DNA from 3 places in the Cellvibrio sp. PSBB006 genome. Region 3 is predicted to be linked to each of the others. Evidence: predicted binding sites of a transcription regulator. Region 3 holds the regulator's gene; each other region holds the start of a gene.
The links. Region 3 encodes PhoB, which activates phosphate uptake and scavenging genes when phosphate is short. Its sites were predicted from a motif close to TGTCATAAANNTGTAACA; they were not measured.

Region 1 (6,969 bases), 660 kb from region 3:
TCATGTAACAAATGTTATTACATGATGCGGCAAGACACAACCCCGTAGGTCGGATTAGCCGTCAGGCGTAATCCGACGCAGATTTTCAGAAGGAAATTTTTGGCAGGTTCGGAATATCGGATTACGCTACGCTAATCCGACCTACGGTCGTGGTCATCCGGATCATCCTCATCGTCATGATCGGGATCTTCAATATCATCGCGGGCAACCATAAAGATAACGATAGGCACCACCGCCAACAGTCCAAGGGTAAAGATCGGCAGAACCCAGGCATCGCTCTCAAACGTCTTCATCATATCCATCAGGTTGACAAAGCCATAACCCAACAGCACCAGACCCCCTAACACGGGAATGATCAATAATTTCTTTAACAAAGGATTCATGGCCGCTCCTGACGCAATGACAATCACCGAAGCGCCTCCATGCTAAAACCTTGAGATCAGCGTTTCGGGAATGTTGGAAGCATAGCAGATTTGAGGTGTGACTTCCTGCGATGGAGGGCAATGGGAAAGATGCTTTGCTCAATTGTGGAATAGATCTGCCGTATTGCTCGGTGCAAGTTTGGTGTTAGGGCGTTGGTTTCGAAACCCTCAATTCACGGATGAATTGAGGGAGCTACAGGGACGTATTTATGCGTTTTCGAAACCAACGCCCTAATGCCAAACGGACTACGAAGTAAATATCGAAACGGTTAAGTGAAACCTCAGGAGAGCTCGACTCTCCTGAGGTCGTTATCATTACTACGAATGCTTACTCTGCGCCAACCACAATGTCCAGATCAGCATATCCAACAAACTGATCCGTCCATCATCATTCAAATCAAACTGACTGTTGCTATCGGTAATTTTCTTACCAAGATTACGCAACAACAATTTCAAATCCTTACCATTAATTTTTTGATCCTCATTAAAATCACCGCGCACCGCTTCCGGCTGTGGCGCCGTCAATGCCAGTTCAATAATCAAAGGATCGTGGTCCGAAGCGCGCCAGGCTTCCGGGCTGTACAAGCTGATGACTTGCTCTGGTGTTTTAAACTCCTCGTTATAATCCAACACGCGCGGCTCATCGGCGTTGACATGCCAATCGACAGCGCCAGTGACCTGGCTGCGCAAACTATTACTGGCCAGCGCGTGGTCGAGGTAACCGGCGAGGCCGGTGAACACGTAGGAGTAGGCGAGGTCACCGGAAAAATCCTTCAGCAGATTAACGTAGCCCGCTGCTTCGATGGTAGTAATCGGATCTTCCTTGGCGTAGGCATTCAGGTCGCCCATGATCAGCACGTCTGTGTCGTCACTATTGGTGGGATCGTTGGCCAACCAATCGGCCATAGCCTCAGCGGCCGCAGTGCGAGTGAGGTTGCAATTGCCCTGGCCATCGCCGGTATCGGGATCACTCAGGTCGTTGCAATCAGAGCCTTTGGATTTCAAGTGCGTAACCGCAAGTGTCACCACACCTTGCGTGGCAATTTCACGAAAACTCTGCGCCAGTACCGGACGATTTTTGTTATCGATAAAACGTGGATCGATGGATGAATCGAGAATTGCCGACGCGTTTATCAGCTCCACCGTTTCTGGTTTGTAGATGAAACCGACGGTAATTTCATCGGTGCCGATTTGTGCAACACCGGGATTCACCACAGCATAATCCAGCCCGGCATCATACAAACCATTCACCAGATCCTGAATCGCACTTTGCGGACCGTAGCCATCGTTTTCAATTTCGATCAGGCCAACGATATCGGCATCCATCGCTACCAGTGCCGCGATAATCTTTGCGCGTTGCCGTGCAAATTCTTCCGGTGTGTTAGCGCCGCGCGAGGTGGGGAAACCACCGCCGAGGCCATCGCCATTGAAATAATTCAGCACATTGAAAGAAGCAATCTTCAAACTGCCGCTGCCCGGTAGATCCGGTTCAGGTGTGCGTGCATTATCCGGTACAAAGATCGGCGTGCTGGTGGGTTGAATGCGGTACTCATCAAATGAATAGTGCAATACGCCTTGCAAGCCAGTAACGCGATCGCCGGAACGCACCGTATTGTAGGCTGATAATTCCGGTGCGGGATAAGGAATGACGGCCGGATTCTGGCGACCACTGCCATCGTCCAACAAAATGCGACGCAGATTATTTTGCGCTGCAACGGCTTGTGCTGCTGCACCTGGCATTGCAACTTGGGTCGGATTAAACAAGCGGCCATCGGCGGACAATACCAGCTCACCGTAGCGACCCAGATTGTAATTCTCCGTCACGGTCAGATCTTGCTGAACCACAATAGACATGCCTTCATGATTTTCCAGATCGCTGAGAGTAGTTACCGGTAAAACCAGGACGCTCGGCGTAACGCTGACACCGGTGGCACACACTTGCATGCTCGCCGCCGTGATTTGCGTCATGTTGAAATATTCACTGACGTTACCGGTAATGCGTACCAGGTCACCGGCGTTGATGGTCATCGCATTGGTGCTATCAAAAATAAAAATACCTTCCGAGGTGAGCGAATTGTTATCGCGGTCGCTGTCTTCTTCCTGCACAAAAAAGCCACTCAGGCGATCGCTGCCCTGGAAGTCACCTACCACGACGCCTTCAATGGTTTGTGTGGTGCCGATAAAACTGCTGGTAGCGCCATCACCCTGAATCGTGTGAATTTTGGTGGCGGGCATGCCGCATTGGTCGACAACTACCGGTGCGCATTGGTTGGCTGCGCCGGGTGTCGGTAATGCCTGGCCATAATGGCTGGTGTTACGCAGACCGCCGCTGCCGTTCGGGCAACGCTGGCTGGATTGCATGACACCATCGCTGTTTGCATTTTCATCCACCTGCGGCTCGTCGGTATTAAGCAGTGCCAATAATTCCACATCATCGGCATCGCTGGTGCCGTAGACGATTGCATCAATTAAATTCTCGACGGTGATGTTGCTGCCGTTAGGGAAGTTGCTCGCATCAGTCTGGTACAACGCAACGGCATCGGCGCCGTTTTGAATAGCGTTGGACGGCACAACAAAATCGACATTGGCAACCGCTTCATTGCCAACCACAAAATAACCCTCGGCATTGGTGGTATAACCGGTAAGGTCAATGGTGTTGTAGCTGAGATCGTTGCTGCCGTTAAACAGCACCAGCACAAAACCATCCAATGAGGTAAAACCGGCACCGCCGTCAAACAATTCAATAAATTCCAGCGTGTCTGTGCCGGCGGTATCCGCATCTACTTCGTTGATTAATAGTGTCGTTGTACCGGGATTGCTGCTACCAAGATACTGGCCAAGGTCAGCGAAAGTGTCTTGCGCAAAACCTTCCCACTGTTGCGCAGGATCAAAAGCATCATAACCATCGGCATCGCCCTCGGTTACCGACGTCATGCGGCGTAAGGTTTTATTGGCGGTAGCCGTATCGCCAGTGCCCCACTGTGAACCTGGATCAACGCCGATCTGGCCGATCACATCAATCGGATTGCCGCCGTACAATAACGCGACGGCATCATCGCCGTTAAACCAACCAGCGCCGTTGGTTTGATCGGCTACGGCAAGGATATCGGGATGGGCTGCGCTGTGGGCCAACACATACACCTCACCATCTGGCAAAGTGCCTTGCAACGCAATCGTTAATGCAGCATTGGTGTTGCCGTTGAAAAACATCTGTACTTCATAAGCAGACAGATCAACGGTAGCGCCGGTGTTGTTATAAATTTCCAGGGCTTTGTTGTTGCTCGAACCTTCGATGTATTCAGAAAAAAACAAATCCGCACTGGCCAGCGAGCTGCTGGACAAGAGTGCAGTTATTAAGATGTGACGTAATAAACGAATGGGATCAGATGTCCATTGCATAGCGGCGGCTCCTGTTAAACATTATTGGAAAAAGCGCACGTATGTTGATCGGCAGCCGTGACAGTGCTGTGATCAATTGATGACAGAAATAACGCAGATTTATGACAGGAAAGCAGGTCGCGACCTTGCGATGGGTGTAGTTCGTCCGTGGAAAAAAATCAGATAATGGGCTGGCATCCCTGCAGCCCTATATTCATCCTTTGGAATAAGCGTTAATTAATACCCGGTACAAGTCTCGGTGCTGTGGTTGCAAGCATCACGCCCAATATATTGTTGCGTGCTGTATTCACTCACCGGTAATTTTTCCAGCGCATCGCCGTTGGCTGCCAACTGTTCGATGTAGTCAATAAATGCCTGGGTATACAAGGTGAAGGTATTCACGTATTCACCTGCATCAAACAATTCGCCGAAGGTGGCGTAACCGTCCTGGCCGGAGGCGATAAAATCATTGGTGACTACGGTGTAGGTTTCAGTGTCGCTGATGGCCGTCCATTCACCACTAACGCGTGAATTAACTTCAATATTGGATACGCGCGAACCGTCTGCTGCTGATGCGTCGATGTGGTAACGCAAACCGGAAGCGTAGGGGTAGGCACCGCTTGATCCGCCGACACGCAGGGCGTTGGTCATAGCATCTTCCAGGACTGCTTTAATTTGTGCGCCGGTCATGTCGAGCGTGACCAATGTGTTGGTGAAAGGCAACACGTTGACGGCTTCAGCAAAGGTAATATCACCAGCGGCTACGTCGGTGCGCACGCCGCCACCATTTTGAATGGCGATATCGGCGGTGGGCGTAACCGTCATAAACGCTTTGGCGATGATGTTGGAAATATCGCTACCGAATTCAGCGGTCACGCTGGCATCACAAATTGTTGAGCGGCTTTCACCGGGAAAGCGCACCAGGCATAAATCGTCAGCGGCGCTGCCGATAACCTGTTGTTCGAGTACGCTGACTTCGTCGTTGTAAACACTCAACACACTCGCCGTGGTTGCATCGGGCACAACCGCAACAACTTCCGGTAATTTGGTGATTTGCTGACGCACCTTAAACGCATCGCTGGCATTCAGCATACGGTCATCACCGTCGGCGTAGGCGTAGCTGAAGTTGTCAGCAACGGGTATATAAGGCATGCCGTTACAGGCAGTTACTTTACCTTCGCCATCAAAATTCACTTCCAGTTTGCCGAGCAGGTGCGCGTACTCCCAGGCTTGCACAATACACACGGTATCGCCGTCCAGATTGGTTGCCACGGTCGGGTATCCGCCGGCGGGGTTAAAGCCGAGGCTGGTAAAGGTTTCGCCGCCGAGCAAGGTATGCGAATCGCCACCGACAATGACATCCACACCACTCAGATTTGCAGCGAGTAATTTATCGTTTTCATATTGGTAGTGAGTGACCAATACAATTTTATTAACGCCTTGTTCGTGCAGTTCATCAATATAGGTTTGTGCTGTAGTGGTTTCGTCGAGGAAGTTGGTATCGGCATCGGGCTTGGACGAGTTTTTGGTTTTGTCGGCGATGTCGATGCCGATAAATCCCACTTTTTGTCCCTGGATGTCGCGGATCAGGTAAGGCTGGATATAGCCATCGCGGATTGCCGAGGTTTCACCCGGCTCGACGTTGGCCGCTAACACGGGTGTCGTGCAGGCACCGGCTTGCAGGTCATCCAGAAAATTTGCCAGGCCCTGGTCACCGTTATCAAATTCGTGGTTGCCCAGTGCAAACATGTCGAAACACACCTGGTTCATCATGGCGGCATCGGCGGCACCATTGAACAGGGAATAATAGAGGGTGCCGGTGATGGCATCGCCCGCATGAATTTTTATCGGATTGGTTGATTGTGCCGCGAGACTATCAAACAGCGATACCAACATCGGGAAGCCGCCGTAGGTTACCGACACTTCGCTGATTTCCGCATCGGCAGCGGTGCGCGCCGTCAATGCCAAACCAGAAACATCGTAATCAAAGGCTTCAGCCGCGATATGCGAATGGTGGTCGTTCATATGCAGAATCGTCATGGTCAGTGGCGCGCCATCTTCTGCTGGTGGATTCTGCAAATCATCAAGTTGTTCTTCGAGATCGGTAATCTCGTCATTCAGTGAATCAATTTCCTGTTGCGCCTGATTCAGATCGGCGCGCAGGTCACGCACCTCTCCATCGTTGTCATCGTCGCTGCCGCAGGCGGACAGGATCAGTGTGAGTGATAGGGGAAGTAGATACTTAACTGCAGCGGTATTATTGAATAATTTCACGTCCTGAACTCCATGAGGGTGATAGGTCTGGGATATTTGTCGCTCTTATCAACAGGAAGACGGGGAGGAATATAAAGACAAAGCATGATATTTTGATGACGGTTTTTTAAACGGATTAGAATCGCGCCATGCTTAAAGACATTATCAGTGCCCTTGCGATAGCACTGACCCTGTTCGCTTTCCTGCCCTACATTGCCTCAACATGGCGGGGACAAACCCGACCGCATGTGTTCTCGTGGGTGATCTGGGGTATTACAACCTTTATTGTATTTCTGGCGCAGGTGAAGGATGGCGGCGGCGCGGGTGCCTGGCCCATTGGCGTGTCGGGTGTGATTACGATCGGTGTGGCGATTGTTGCCTACCTCAAGCGTGCCGACATCAGTATTACCCGCCTGGATACCTTGTTTTTTATCGCGGCGGTTTCTGCTGTGCCCTTGTGGTATTTCACCGCTGACCCGATGTGGGCGGTGGTGATACTGACGGTGGTTGATCTGTTGGGCTTCGGTCCAACCTTGAGAAAAGCATTTCACTTTCCGCATGAAGAGAATCTGACATTCTTTGGATTATTTCTATTGCGTAATCTGCTGGTAATTGTTGCATTGGAACGCTACTCGGTAACCACCCTTCTGTTTCCGGCAGCGGTTGCGCTGGCGTGTCTGTTGTTGATTTTGCTGATTGGTTATCGCCGCACGCTCAATCGCGCCTGAAAAAAATAGCGCGCCATCTTTGTAGTTTTTTGTAAAACCTGTGGGCCGGAATATTTATTCTTCTCCGTTATCTGTTAAAAATCATCCGGTGAAATTTTTTTCACACTTTTGCCCAACAATCATCGGAGGATTTATGAAGAATAAACATAACTTTCAGTGGCGTTATTTCGTGTTGTTTTTGTCTGTCT
Region 2 (6,969 bases), 1.3 Mb from region 3:
ATAGCACTTAGACCTAAGTGCTATTTATTAGAACTATTGTTGATTACCGATTATCTAATATCTCGATAACTTCTTTGTGAGCCTGAAATAACTGGCTGATACTAAACGCGTTCTAATAAAAATGAATTATCTGGAGTATTTTTATGGCGATGTTGCAGCATACCCTCGGTGTCTTTATCAATCCTGATCGTGAATGGCAAAGAATTCGCAATGAGCGTCACTCGTTTATCCGAGTGTTTTTAGTTCACACGCCACTGTTAGCATTGATTCCGGTTATTGCAGCTTATTTCGGTGTAACCCAAATAGGTTGGAGTGTAGGTAATGGCGGCGTGGTAAAACTCACTGCACAAAGCGCTTTGTGGTTGTGCTTGGGCGCCTATGTGGCGCAGCTGGTTGCCGTTTATATTTTGGGTGAGTACATCAATTGGATGTCGCGTAGTTTTGGGGTTGCCGATGACGCCCACCAACGTCATTACGAAGGTACCGCCTTGGCTGTGTATTCATCAGCGCCTATGATGTTGGCCGGCATCATCTTGTTGTATCCGCAATTATGGGTCGTTGCCAGTGTGTTTATTGTGGCCGCCTGTTATTCCGTTTATTTGATTTATGAAGGTATTCCAATCCTGATGAATATACCAAAAGAGCGCGGCTTCATTTACGCCAGCTCGGTCATTACGGTGGGGCTTGTACTTGCGGTTGTGGTACTGGTCGCGACCGTTATTGTGTGGGGCTCAGGCTTTGGGCCGATATACACAAACTGATAAAAAGCTTATTTACTTGATCATAAAAACGGGTGGCTTATGCTGCCCGTTTTTCATTTGGGGTTCATAAAAATGACATATGACGTTTTTATGAAGCAAGCGTGGGTTCGTCACATAACTGTAACAAAGCCCCGTTAGAGTGCATCGCAGGGATGAGATTACTCACCTGTCAGCAGACGAGTTTTTAAGTCTTTGTATCCAAATGAACTCAGGAGCGCTCAATGAACGCCAAGAAATTATTAACAGGACTGGCTTTGGTCGGTTCCATGGCTTGTGCAGCAGTGGTACAAGCAGCGGTTGATCAGGATCTGCCGGAATACAAGGCAATCTCCGGTGTATCAGGTAACGTCAACAGTATCGGTTCAGATACGTTGAATAACCTGATGACACTTTGGGCTGAGGAATATGCCAAGTTTTATCCTAATGTAAATATTCAGATTCAAGGTGCTGGTTCTTCTACCGCGCCACCAGCCCTGACGGAAGGAACGTCCAATTTCGGCCCCATGAGCCGGGAGATGAAGTCCTCTGAAATTGAAGCGTTTGAAGCCAAGCATGGCTACAAGCCCACCGCTGTGCCGGTAGCTATCGATGTGTTAGCGGTATACGTAAATAAAGATAACCCAATCAAAGGTATGACTATTGCGCAAGTAGATGCGGTGTTTTCTGCAACCCGCAAATGCGGCAATGATAAAGACATTACCCGTTGGGGCGAGCTGGGTTTGACTGGTGGCTGGGCAAATCGTGACTTCACTATCTACAGCCGTAACGCCGTATCAGGTACCTATGGTTACTTCAAAGATGTTGCCCTGTGTGGTGGTGACTACAAAGCAAGCATCAATGAACAACCAGGTTCTGCTTCTGTTGTACAAGGTGTTTCAGAGTCGATCAACGGTATCGGTTATTCCGGTATTGGTTACATTACTTCTGGTGTTCGTGCTGTTCCTTTGGCTGCCAAGGCCGGTGATGAATTTTCTCCTGCTGATGCCGATCACGCGCTGGACGGTTCTTATCCTTTAGCGCGTACGCTTTTTGTCTACATTAACAAGCATCCTAACCGCAAGCTTGATCCGCTTCAGGCGGAGTTCCTGAAGATGGTACTTTCCAAGCAAGGGCAGGAAGTGGTTGTGCGTGATGGCTATATTCCATTGCCTGCCGCAGTATCCGCGAAAGCAATGAAAGATCTACAGCTGTGATAAACAGTACTTTCCAAATGTGAATAAAACCGCTGGCAAATGCCGGCGGTTTTGTTTTTTTGGTGCAGTTAAAAACAATGTCATTATTTAGCAATCAGAATGAAACATTTTTGTAGTAATGCGTTTTTGTAACAAAAGTGTCATTTTTGGTTGTTAGGATTCCCACGCCATCAGAAAGGCGCACAGAACTCTTCTTGCCCGGGACCTTTTGATCATGTCAGAGCTACTCTCCACCGCTGAGCAGACCCCACCAAGCCTGATGCCAGATGCACGCCAGCGGGCTCGCTTGCGAAAAATCCGCAATATTCGCGATGCTGTCTCACGATACGGCGTTGCGGCGGCCGGAATGGCAGTGGTTGGCGCACTGGGGCTTATCTTTCTTTATTTATTCTCCGAAGTCTTTCCCTTATTACGCAGCAGTTCCGTTGACGTACAAAAGACTTACCAGGCCAGTGTCGCATCAGTGGATGATCCTGCAATCCACCTCATTCTGGAGCGCTACGAAGAAATTGGCGCTAGTTTTAATCGCCTTGGTAGCGTCAGCTTTTTTCGGGCCGATGATGGTGTCGTGAGCCTGACCGAGCAGATGCCCGTACCGGAACAGGCTGAGCTGACGGCAACTGGTACTGGCACAGCGGCAGATGGCCTAGTGATATACGGCTTTGCCAACGGCCAGATTGGTGTTGCCAAACCGGAATATAAACTGAGCTACCCGAACGACGAGCGTCTGGTGACCCCCAGTCTGGCATACCCGCTGGGTGATAAACCTATTCAATTGGATGAACAGGGCGCGGCGCTGAATCAGGTGGCCATACAGCAAGGCGCGAATGCCATATACATCGCAGCCGCCACTGCCGACAATCGCTTGCTGCTCGGTGTTTTCTCAGCGCGAACCAACATTCTTGGCATCACCAAAGTGACGCAGGAAATTTACCCGATGCCTGCATTGCCTGACGGCGCGCAAGCGAAGTTTATTCAGCTGGACAGCACAGGACAGCATCTGCTGATTGCTGATGATCGCGCCAATCTTCATTTATTCGATATTGCTAAACCAAACGATATCCAACGTCGTGAAGGGGTGCCGACAGAGCGCGGTCAGGTCACCGCCATGCAATTTCTGATCGGCACCGGATCGGTTGCTATAGGTACTGATACTGGCAGCGTCAGCCAATGGTTTTTGGTGCGTGACGCGGACAATCAATACCACATCAAACCGGTACGGGATTTTGAACCACTACCCGGCAAGGTGACGACCATTGCGCCGGAACACAACCGTCGCGGTTTTTGGGTGGGAGATGATCAAGGAACCATTGGTGCATACTACGGAACCTCTTCGCGCACATTACTAGTGGAGCCCATCGCCGATACTGCAATCCAGCATTTAGCGATATCGCCCATTAATGGCCGGTTGCTGGTCATGGATGAAAATCGCCAAATCCATGTTGCGGATGTGTGGAATAAACACCCGGAAATTTCTTTCAGTTCACTGTGGCAAAAAGTCTGGTACGAAGGCCGTTCAGAACCGGAATATATTTGGCAGGCCTCATCCGGTAGCGATGAATCGGAAGCCAAGATGAGCTTGGTTCCGCTTTCGATTGGTACACTGAAGGCGGCAATGTTCGCCATGTTATTCGCCATTCCCCTGGGCATCATGGGAGCCATCTACAGCGCGTATTTTATGACGCCCAAGCTGCGTGGTTACGTGAAGCCGACTATTGAGATTATGGAAGCCTTGCCGACGGTTATTCTCGGTTTCCTTGCCGGTTTATGGCTGGCTCCTTTCATTGAAAATCATTTGCCGGCAACGTTCAGCATTCTTTTTCTGATGCCGGTGATGATGCTAATGGTTGCATTTTTCTGGAGCCGCTTACCCGCTGCCATTCGCAACCTGATACCCGACGGATGGGAAGCGGTAATTCTGGTTATCCCGATCCTGTTGACAGGCTGGGCTTGTGTCGCTGCCAGCCCTCACGTGGAGGTCTTGTTCTTCGACGGCAGTATGCGTCAGTGGTTTACTGACAATGGCATTACCTATGATCAACGCAATGCGATGGTTGTTGGTATTGCGATGGGCTTTGCCGTGATTCCTACCATTTTTTCAATCGCGGAAGATGCATTGTTCAATGTGCCGCGCCATCTTACGCAAGGTTCATTGGCGCTCGGTGCGACGCGTTGGCAAACGATGGTTGGGGTTGTATTGCCCACAGCCAGCCCCGGTATTTTTTCGGCGGTGATGATGGGTTTTGGCCGTGCAGTAGGTGAAACGATGATCGTATTGATGGCGACCGGCAATAGCCCGATTGTGAACTTCAATATCTTCGAAGGCATGCGCACCTTGTCAGCCAATATTGCGGTAGAACTGCCGGAAACTGCGGTAGGTAGCAGTCACTTCCGCGTTCTATTCCTCGCTGCCCTGGCGTTGCTTGCATTGACCTTTATTGTTAATACGCTTGCTGAAATAGTGCGTCAGCGGTTGCGCCGACGTTACAGCAGCCTGTGATGCCTGGAGAGATAATTATGAAATCCAAATCAAACAGCATCACCAGTTGGTTTAAAAGCGGCTCTCCCTGGATCTGGCTGAACGGTGGTGCGGTAGCCGTTTCCATGGTCATGGTAATCGGGTTGCTTGCTTTGATCGCCATTCGCGGTTTCGGCCATTTTTGGCCTGCGGATATTCTGCACACCACGATTGTGGATCGTGAAGGGAATCGCCATGCCGTGATGGGCGAAGCGGTGCGCAGTGAAGTGATTCCGACCGCCGTAGCGCGTGATAATGGCTACACGGTGCCGGAAAATGTCGAACTGGTAACTCGCCATCTCATCAAGCAAGGTAATCGCGACGTCAGCTCCCGCGATTTTATGTGGTATCTCGAAACCGGTATGGATGAATGGGAATACCCTGATCAGGCGATTGTTATCGAACGGCGCGAGTGGGGCAACTACTACGGCTATCCGGTAGAGATCCGTGAAGATGGCAATACTGTCAGCCGTTACGGCAGTGGTGATTTCTGGCAACAACTTGAGCAACGTGTTGAACGCAGTGTTAATTTATTTGCCGAGTTGCGTGAGATAGAAAAAGTCAGCATCGGTCGTATCAATAACGGATTGGAACGTTTGCGTCTGAAGGAACGGCGTTTGCAGTTGGACGGTGTAAGCGGTGAAGAGCTTGCCCGGGAACAGGCGGAGATCGCCCAGCGGCGTGCAGAGCTTGATGCCCGATACTTGACCATTAAAGCTGAGCGCGATGAAATCCTGGCGCGCACCAAGCGTGACCAATTACTAACGACCACCGCCGATGGAAAAGAAGTGGTTATTCCCTTCGAAAAAATCGTGCGCATTACACGCCCTAACGATATGGGTGTGGTTGCCAAATCGATTCAGTATCTGGAGCGCTTCTGGGAATTCCTGACAGACGAGCCACGTGAGGCAAATACCGAAGGTGGTATCTTCCCGGCCATCTTCGGCACTGTGACCATGGTGATCGTCATGTCGATCATGGTAACGCCCTTCGGTGTATTGGCAGCAATTTATTTACGCGAGTACGCTCGGCAGGGAACGGTGTTGCGACTGATTCGGATCTCGGTCTACAACCTCGCCGGTGTACCCTCCATCGTATACGGCGTTTTTGGTCTCGGCTTCTTTGTGTATTTTCTTGGTGGCAACATTGACCAATTGTTTTACCCGGAGTCATTGCCTGCGCCGACCTTCGGTACGCCCGGATTATTTTGGGCTTCGCTGACGCTGGCACTGTTAACGCTGCCGGTAGTCATTGTATCCACCGAAGAAGGTTTGGCGCGTATTCCCAGTACGATTCGTCAGGGCAGTCTCGCGCTGGGCGCCACCAAAGCAGAAACCTTGTGGAAAGTGGTTGTGCCCTTGGCAACACCGGCGATGATGACCGGGTTAATTCTGGCTATCGCTCGTGCGGCAGGCGAAGTGGCACCCTTGATGCTGGTGGGTGTTGTGAAATTGGCTCCCTCTTTACCGGTCGATGGCAATTACCCCTACTTGCATCTCGATCAAAAAATCATGCACCTGGGTTTCCATGTGTATGACGTCGGTTTTCAAAGTCCGAGCGTAGAAGCAGCGCGCCCCCTGGTTTACGCTACCTCACTGGTCCTGGTGATGTTGATCGTCATCCTGAACATCGCAGCCATCAAAATCCGGAACAATCTGCGTGAAAAATATCGCAGCGCGTCCGATTGATAAGCGGAGCACAATCATGCTAGAAACGTCCGAATTGGAAGTTACCTCATCGTCCACCGCGAACCAACCGGCTACGCGGAAGCGGCCTGACGTCGCCATTGATACGGCCAATAATCGACCTCACTCACAGGCAAACACGACTATGTCATTGACTGATGAAACCATCAAACTGGAAGTTAAAAACCTGAATTTGTACTACGATCAAAAGCGGGCGTTGAATGATGTCAGCCTGGCTATTCCAGAGAAAAAAGTAACGGCTTTTATCGGTCCGTCGGGTTGTGGTAAATCTACATTGTTACGCTGCTTCAATCGGATGAATGACCTGGTCGACAGTTGCCGCATCGAAGGCGAGATTTTGATGGGCGGGAAAAATATCTATGCGAAAGATGTCGATGTTCCCGAATTGCGTCGCCAGGTGGGTATGGTGTTCCAAAAACCCAATCCTTTCCCGAAATCGATTTATGAGAATGTTGCCTATGGACTACGCTTGCAAGGCGTGAAATCCAAGCGCATTCTCGATACGGTGGTAGAGAACTCTCTACGCGGCGCGGCGCTGTGGGATGAAGTCAAAGATCGTTTGCACGATAATGCATTCGGTTTGTCCGGTGGTCAGCAACAGCGTCTGGTTATTGCGCGCGCGATTGCGATTGAGCCGGAAGTTATTTTGCTCGATGAGCCCGCATCAGCACTGGACCCGATTTCTACGTTAAAAATTGAAGAATTAATTTACGAACTGAAAAACAAATACACCATTGTTATTGTGACCCACAATATGCAGCAGGCGGCGCGGGTTTCCGATTTTACAGCCT
Region 3 (6,969 bases):
CCTTTATCGTGATAGGAATCATTCAAACTTTCTGACACGATGGAATGTTGCACGGTGACATAGTTTGAATAAGTGACTGACAAGGTTTCATCGATAGCCCAGGATGTGGATACATGATCAATGATGACATTGTTTGCTTCCAATACATCCAGCGCACCCGCCGTGCTACCTTTTAAGTTGCCATTACCTTTTGACGGTTTGCCGTTTTCTGCTAACGCATTGAAATCACCGCAACGGAAACGCATGTAGCGAATGATGATGTTATCGGCATTAACCGTAACGGGATAACCCGCAACCGTAATGCCGTCGCCCGGTGCTGTTTGTCCTGCAAGCGTGAGGTTCGGACGCTTAATATCGAGCTTGGATTGCAGCATGATGTTGCCCGACACCGCAAACACAATAGTGCGCGGAGCGCTCGCCGAATTAATCGCTTCGCGCAATGAACCGGCACCGCTGTCGTTAAGGTTGGTAACGATATACACATCACCACCGCGACCGCCCGTGGCAAGACGGCCGAAACCAACTGCACCGGGAAAGGCGAGCACTTCGCCGCTGGGCACGCTGCTACTTGAATTGCTCGACACGCTGCTACTGCCAGCGCCAGTTACCACCAGGTGATCCATATTAGGACCGCCGTTACTGGTGGTCGCCACGGTGCGAATTCTGTTGGTGCCAGCTTGTAAATTGACATTGATGCTTCTGGTGGTCCAACTATTCCAGGCACCGGTTCCAGGGAAAGACAAGTTGCTGTTTGCCGACGCATCGTTCACCACAATATTCATGGCGCGATCTGCCGTTGTGCCATTGGCGAAACGAAAGGTCAGCGTCGCGCTGCCTGCGCTTGCCTGATAGATCGTCCACTCAAGTGCACTGCCCACCTGGTTATCGTAATTAACAAAACCGGAACCGGTGTAGCCGCTGTGATTAAATTCCACCGCACCGCTGGTGATCACGCCCTCTTCCGCCTCGTAGGTTGTCGCTACCGCAGGCGCACTGCTGGCACTTGATGAAGAGACTGGAGGAACAGAGGAGGACACTATCGACGAAGCGCTGGAGGGCGGCGCACTGGATGATGCCGGCATAGAACTTATAACGCTCGATGCGGCACTCGACGCTGGGCTCGATTGTGCACCGCCCGTTGCGTTATACACTCCAAACTCTGCAATCGCAGGCGCCGCACTGGCATCCACAAATAAACTGATTTTTTTCATGCTTACCGTATCGAGATTAACGACCAGGTTTGCGCCTATGGCGTTACCGGAAGACAACACCTCATCGGTTTCATGATTGCGCAACTGCCAACTCGTAATCCGATTACCCGCTTCGCGCAAGATAACCGTATTAAAGGTTTGTGCGCTGTTCCATTTAACCGACACGCGCTGATTGCTCGTACCGCCGGCCTGCGACGCGGTATTGATATTACCGTCGCGCACTGTCTTGGTGTTGTTAAAACCGGAGCCATCAGCGCCCGCTCCCGGACCGGTGAGGGCCAGATTGCTACCGAGGTTTTGCGCATGGGAAAAACTGTTGATACCGAGCGCCAAGCCTGCAAGCAGCAGACCGCGCACCATGGGTTGATGTAAACGTTTCATACAAGTACCTGTAGGTTATTGTTATGTCTCTCAGATTATTTTTACGCCACGGTAAAGCGAGGACCGCCGCGTGGGGTGATTATGCAGGAGGGGTTAAGGAAGAAACCAGTAACGGGTAACGGTTTGAGACTTTAGAGTCGGCGTAGCAGGCCCAGGCTTTTCACCAGTGGCAAAGCTTTGAATAAACCGGAGGCTTGCGCCAGTTTCCAGATTTCGTAGGGCGGGCGTCCGCCATCGGCGGGATCGGGGAAGATATCGTGAATCGCCAGAAGGCCACCTTGCACCACATGACCAGCCCAACAGCGGTAATCCGTTAATGCGGCATCCATACTGTGACCACCATCGATGAATACCATGCCCAAGGGTGTTGCCCATTGGCGGGCGGCGAGTTGCGATGGCGCAACGATGGGTACGACCGTATCGAGCAAGCCAGCACGCATCAAGGTGTGACGAAACGTGGGGAAACTGTCCATCATTTCAAATTTCACATCGTAGAGCTCAGCATCGTGATATTCCTCGCCGCGCTGATGTTCCTCCGAACCGCGATGATGATCTACCGCATATAACACCGTATCGATTGCTTTGCAGGCTGCGCCAAGATATACACTGGATTTTCCGCAATAGCTGCCGACTTCCAGACACGGCCCGAGCTTGCCGGCTTCAAGCACGTGTTCATATAACGCCTCGCCTTCTTCGGCGGCGAGAAAACCTTTGACGCTGTCAATATCTATGGGCAAAGTGACGGGCATAACTGCGTTCCTTAATTACATTGCCCGGCATTCTAACAGCTCGACGCCGTTCTATCTGCGTTGCCCCGGTGCGAAGATTGCCAACACCACGAGACTACCCTGTGCGTCGCAACACCAAACCTTACTGGATCAAACGGATTACCACGTTATGCAATCGTTGGTACGTTGAGCATTTTATTCGCCCGCAATTTGATGCGGCGGGAAAGTATGTCGAGATTGCGCACCCCCGTCACCTGGAATTGTTCGGGCGCAAAATTCGCATTGGCGATCATGCGCATATTATTGCGGCCACCGATAATAAAATTCGCTTGACCACCTGGTCGGGCAAACAAGGGCAGGGTGAAATTACTATCGGAAATTATTGTTTGATTTCACCGGGCGTGCGTATTTCTGCTGCGCGATCAGTACACATCGGCGATAACTGTATGCTGGCGGCCAATGTGTATGTGAGCGATAGCGATTGGCACCATGTGTACAATCGCATCCGTCCGTTTCGTTGCACCAAACCGGTCGTATTGGAAGATAATGTGTGGCTCGGTGAAGGCGTGATAGTGCTGAAAGGTGTGACCATCGGCGAAAACAGTGTGATCGGTGCGGGTTCAGTGGTGACCAAAGATATTCCAGCGAATGTCGTAGCAGCAGGAAATCCGGCGCGGGTGATAAAAAAAATTAATCCGCAGCGACGCATGCTAAAACGGGAATTGATGTTTCGCGATGCGCAGCATTATTACCGCAATCAGGATGAGTTGGATCGTTATATGTTGGCTAACAATGGTTGGTTGAATTGGTTGCGCAGCGTATTTTTTCCCAATAGAAACGATTGATATCGGATTATGCTGCGCTAACCCGACAAAAATCTCAATGGAGAGGAAACACACAAGTGAAGACACTGCCTTTCCCAACTTCACTGGTAATTTTTAACTCCGCGTCGTGACGCAACAACACGTGTTTAACAATCGCCAGCCCCAAACCGGTTCCACCAGTGCTGCTGTTGCGGCTGGCGTCTACGCGATAGAAACGCTCAGTCAATCGGGGAATATGTTTGTTTTCAATACCCGGACCATTGTCACTCACCGCGAAATAACAATTCTGTTTATCTTTCCACAAACGCATGGCGATCTTGCCTTTGGCCGGTGTGTATTTCACAGCGTTAACCACCAGATTGGAGAAGGCGCTGTGCAATTCCTTTTCATTCCCCAGCAATTGAATATTGCCATCGCAACTCAAGGTGATCTCTTGCTCCTTGTCACCGCTTAATGCCATTGCTTCGTTACGAATGGAATGCAATAACGGGTCGAGCGGAATCAGTTTCTGGTTGTGACCGACTTCCGTGGTTTCCAGTTTTGATAACACCAGCAGGTCGTTGATCAGCAACGCCATGCGTTGTGTCTGCTGTTGCATTTGCTGTAAAGGCTTTTGCCAGGTCGGCCCCAGGTTGTTGTTGTCGGCCAGGGTTTCCAGGTAACCGCTGATCACGGTCAAGGGCGTGCGTAATTCATGGGAGACGTTGGCGATAAAATCCTGACGCATCTGTTCCAGATTGTGGATCTGGGTAATGTCACGCACCAGAATCAAACGTTCATTTTTTCCAAAGCGGGTGATTTGAAATTGCAGCTGTTTGGATGAAAAACGCGGTGAGGGTAATTCCAGCGGCTCGCTGTAATTTCCTTCTTCAAAATAACTGACAAAGCGCGGATGGCGAATAAAATTAATAACCGAAAGGCCCTGGTCTTTGGTGTGAAAACCCAACAAGCGCTGTGCCGCCGGGTTCCAAAAGTCCAGATGACCGCGCCAGTCCAGCAGGATCACGCCGTCTTTTAATGCCGAAGTAATTTCCTGCACGCGATTGATTACCGCTTGCAGGTTTTCTTTTTCCTGACGCTGGTGGCGTTGCAGATGATAGATATTGTCGAACACGTCGCCCCAGATGCCGGCGGCTTCGGGGGGTTCTTCATCGTTCTTGCGCAACAGCCAGCGATTGAGTCGCGACATCTGCCACAACATGTAGACAAGATACGCCAGAACACCAATATCCAATACCAGCAGCAAGTGGCCGGTCAACCAGCCCAATAACAGACAGATCGCGACGAAGATCGACAGGCGCTTGAGTTCGGCGCTAAAACCTTGCAGCAAAATAATGAGCCTCTTTCACAATCATCAACAGCAGAATATTTTTAATACTATCGCGTGCAAATATGACTTTTCTTCGCGATTGAATTAAAAAATCTCTGCCCGCCGGCATTGTTTAAAACGTCTGTGCGTTTTTAACCGGTTTGAATTATGCGTCGGCCTTGGTGGAGAAACGATAACCGGTACCGCGCACAGTCTGGACCAGGTTTTCGTGGCTGTCGACGGTCAGGGCTTTGCGCAAGCGGCGGATATGCACATCTACCGTACGCTCTTCCACATAGACGTTGCCGCCCCACACGTGGTCCAACAATTGGCTGCGAGTATAGGCTCTTTCCTGGTGAGTGAGGAAAAATTCCAACAGGCGATATTCCGTCGGTCCCATGTCGACCGCCTGGTTATTGATGGTAACCCGGTGACTGGCAGGGTCGAGGCACAAGCCCTGGACAGTGATGGGGTGACCATTGACTTGCGGGTCCGCACGGCGCAGCACCGCCTTAAGGCGGGCGACCAGTTCGCGGGGAGAGAAGGGCTTGGTGATGTAATCGTCAGCACCCACTTCCAGTCCCTGAATCTTGTTATCTTCTTCGCCCTTGGCGGTCAGCATGATAATAGGGATGTCGGCGGTCACATCGTCGCGCTTGAGGCGACGCGCCAGCTCAATGCCGCTGGTGCCAGGCATCATCCAGTCCAGCAGTATCAGGTCAGGCTTTTCATCCACAATCAACGCATGAGCGTCCTGTGCATTGCTGGCTTCGATACACTGATATTCGGCCATCTCCAATGCGACACGCAACATGTCGCGGATGGCTGATTCGTCATCGACGATCAAGATTTTACGCCCACTCATAATTCCTACCTGTTACCCGCTGATGGCTGAGAAGCAATTGTTGCAAGCGTATTAAATAAGCCATGTGTTACAACTTTATGACAGCACAGGATTCCGCTTGGCACCAGCAGCACAGGGACATTTTCAGAATTTGTCTGCCACTACCCCGATAAAGATGGCGAAACCCACCCAATTGTTGTTCATAAACGCCTTGAAGCAGGCATCCCGTTGACGGAATCGGATCAGGTATTGCTGGTAGGCGAACAGCAAGGCTGCCACGCCCAGACTGACGTAATAGTAAGTACCCAACTCAAAACGCGAGCCAACCATCAACAAGGCGTACAGCGTAAGCGCTTGCAATACGCCGGTCATAAGCCGGTCGTGCTCGCCAAACAGGATGGCTGTGGATTTGACGCCGATGCGCAGGTCATCGTCGCGGTCCACCATGGCATAAAAGGTATCGTAGACCACGGTCCACAGCACCACAGCGGTGTAAAGCAACCAGACTTCCGCGCCCAGGGAACCGCTCTGGGCGGCAAAGGCCATGGGAATCGCCCAGGCAAAGGCAGCCCCCAAAACCACTTGCGGCAGGTGAGTGAAGCGCTTCATAAAGGGATAACAAAATGCCAATAGCACGCCGCCCACCGACAACTGAATGGTCAGAGTATTGGTCAGCAGCACCAACCCGAAGGCCAGCAGGCACAAACCGATAAACAAAGCGATGGCTTCGCGGCTGGATACCTGGCCGTTGACCAATGGCCGCTCGCGGGTGCGTTTGACATGACCGTCCACCTTGCGGTCGGCGAAGTCATTGATCACACAGCCGGCGGAGCGCATCACAAACACGCCCAGCACAAAGATCACCAACACATCCCAGCGGGGAACGCCATCGGCGGCCAGCCACAGGCTCCACAGGGTGGGCCACAACAACAAGAGCGCACCAATAGGTTTGTGCATACGCATCAATTGCCAGTACAGGCGGATGCGCGGCACAGCAGATGGGGATGGTTTGGCGGCGGGCCTTTGGTCGCGGGCCGGGGAGCTTGTGGGGCGCGGGTTGGATCGAGTCATAGCAGATTCTGTTGTCTGTCGTTAACGATGAGGGGTATCAAAGGAAACAGCCGGTGACGCTAGCGTACCGACGAATGCATCGAGAAACACTTCGCTGACCAGCAGCGGCTTATCTTCCAGATAAAACACAGAGCGTCGTCCCCATAACGGGGTGTCATTGATGAGCTGGTTCGGCACATAACCATGATGTCGGCTTATGCGGCTCACAGCAATGGCACTGCGCTGCAAGTGTGGCTGACTGAACAAAAAGGCGCCCAGCGGGCTGGCGTCCTGCTTACGCAGATGCCGCAAAGTCCCGGTGAGGCTGGTAAGTGGCAGAACGCTGCGGGCAAATACCCAGGGCCGGTTGTGTCCGCACAACACCACCTCACGAATCAACGCCAAGCCATGGCGATCCATATTCAGGCAACGCCACTCGGACAATGCCGGCCGTGCAATCTGCTGGCGTAACACCTCCACATGAAAATGGCCGCGACTGCGAGCAACCAGGCGCGCGGTGAGTGAGCCTGTATCCAGCAGCCAATTACACAATGCCGCTGCTGGACGCTGGCCTCTGGGCCATTGCGCCAAGGGTTGCCAATTCACCGGGGATCGGCCGTAA

Region 1: a site for PhoB is predicted at 3,911-3,928, ahead of CBR65_RS12375 (ExeM/NucH family extracellular endonuclease). Genes of this name have one in related genera too.
Region 2: a site for PhoB is predicted at 2,033-2,050, ahead of CBR65_RS20420 (ABC transporter permease subunit). Genes of this name have one in related genera too.

What each region holds. Positions count from the first base shown of each region.
Region 1 is NZ_CP021382.1:2,965,823-2,972,791, reverse strand. It holds gene CBR65_RS12380 (hypothetical protein) at 132-383, opposite strand; gene CBR65_RS12375 (ExeM/NucH family extracellular endonuclease) at 741-3,821, opposite strand; gene CBR65_RS12370 (5'-nucleotidase C-terminal domain-containing protein) at 4,038-6,074, opposite strand; gene CBR65_RS12365 (hypothetical protein) at 6,203-6,781, shown strand; gene CBR65_RS12360 (hypothetical protein) at 6,915-6,969, shown strand, end outside.
Region 2 is NZ_CP021382.1:4,893,071-4,900,039, forward strand. It holds gene CBR65_RS20410 (Yip1 family protein) at 144-761, shown strand; gene CBR65_RS20415 (PstS family phosphate ABC transporter substrate-binding protein) at 983-1,954, shown strand; gene CBR65_RS20420 (ABC transporter permease subunit) at 2,169-4,454, shown strand; gene pstA (phosphate ABC transporter permease PstA) at 4,472-6,160, shown strand; gene pstB (phosphate ABC transporter ATP-binding protein PstB) at 6,303-6,969, shown strand, end outside.
Region 3 is NZ_CP021382.1:3,625,492-3,632,460, reverse strand. It holds gene CBR65_RS15055 (carbohydrate-binding domain-containing protein) at 1-1,592, opposite strand, end outside; gene CBR65_RS15050 (class I SAM-dependent methyltransferase) at 1,724-2,341, opposite strand; gene CBR65_RS15045 (DapH/DapD/GlmU-related protein) at 2,443-3,165, shown strand; gene phoR (phosphate regulon sensor histidine kinase PhoR) at 3,200-4,474, opposite strand; gene phoB (phosphate regulon transcriptional regulator PhoB) at 4,620-5,318, opposite strand; gene ubiA (4-hydroxybenzoate octaprenyltransferase) at 5,442-6,368, opposite strand; gene CBR65_RS15025 (chorismate lyase) at 6,390-6,969, opposite strand, start outside.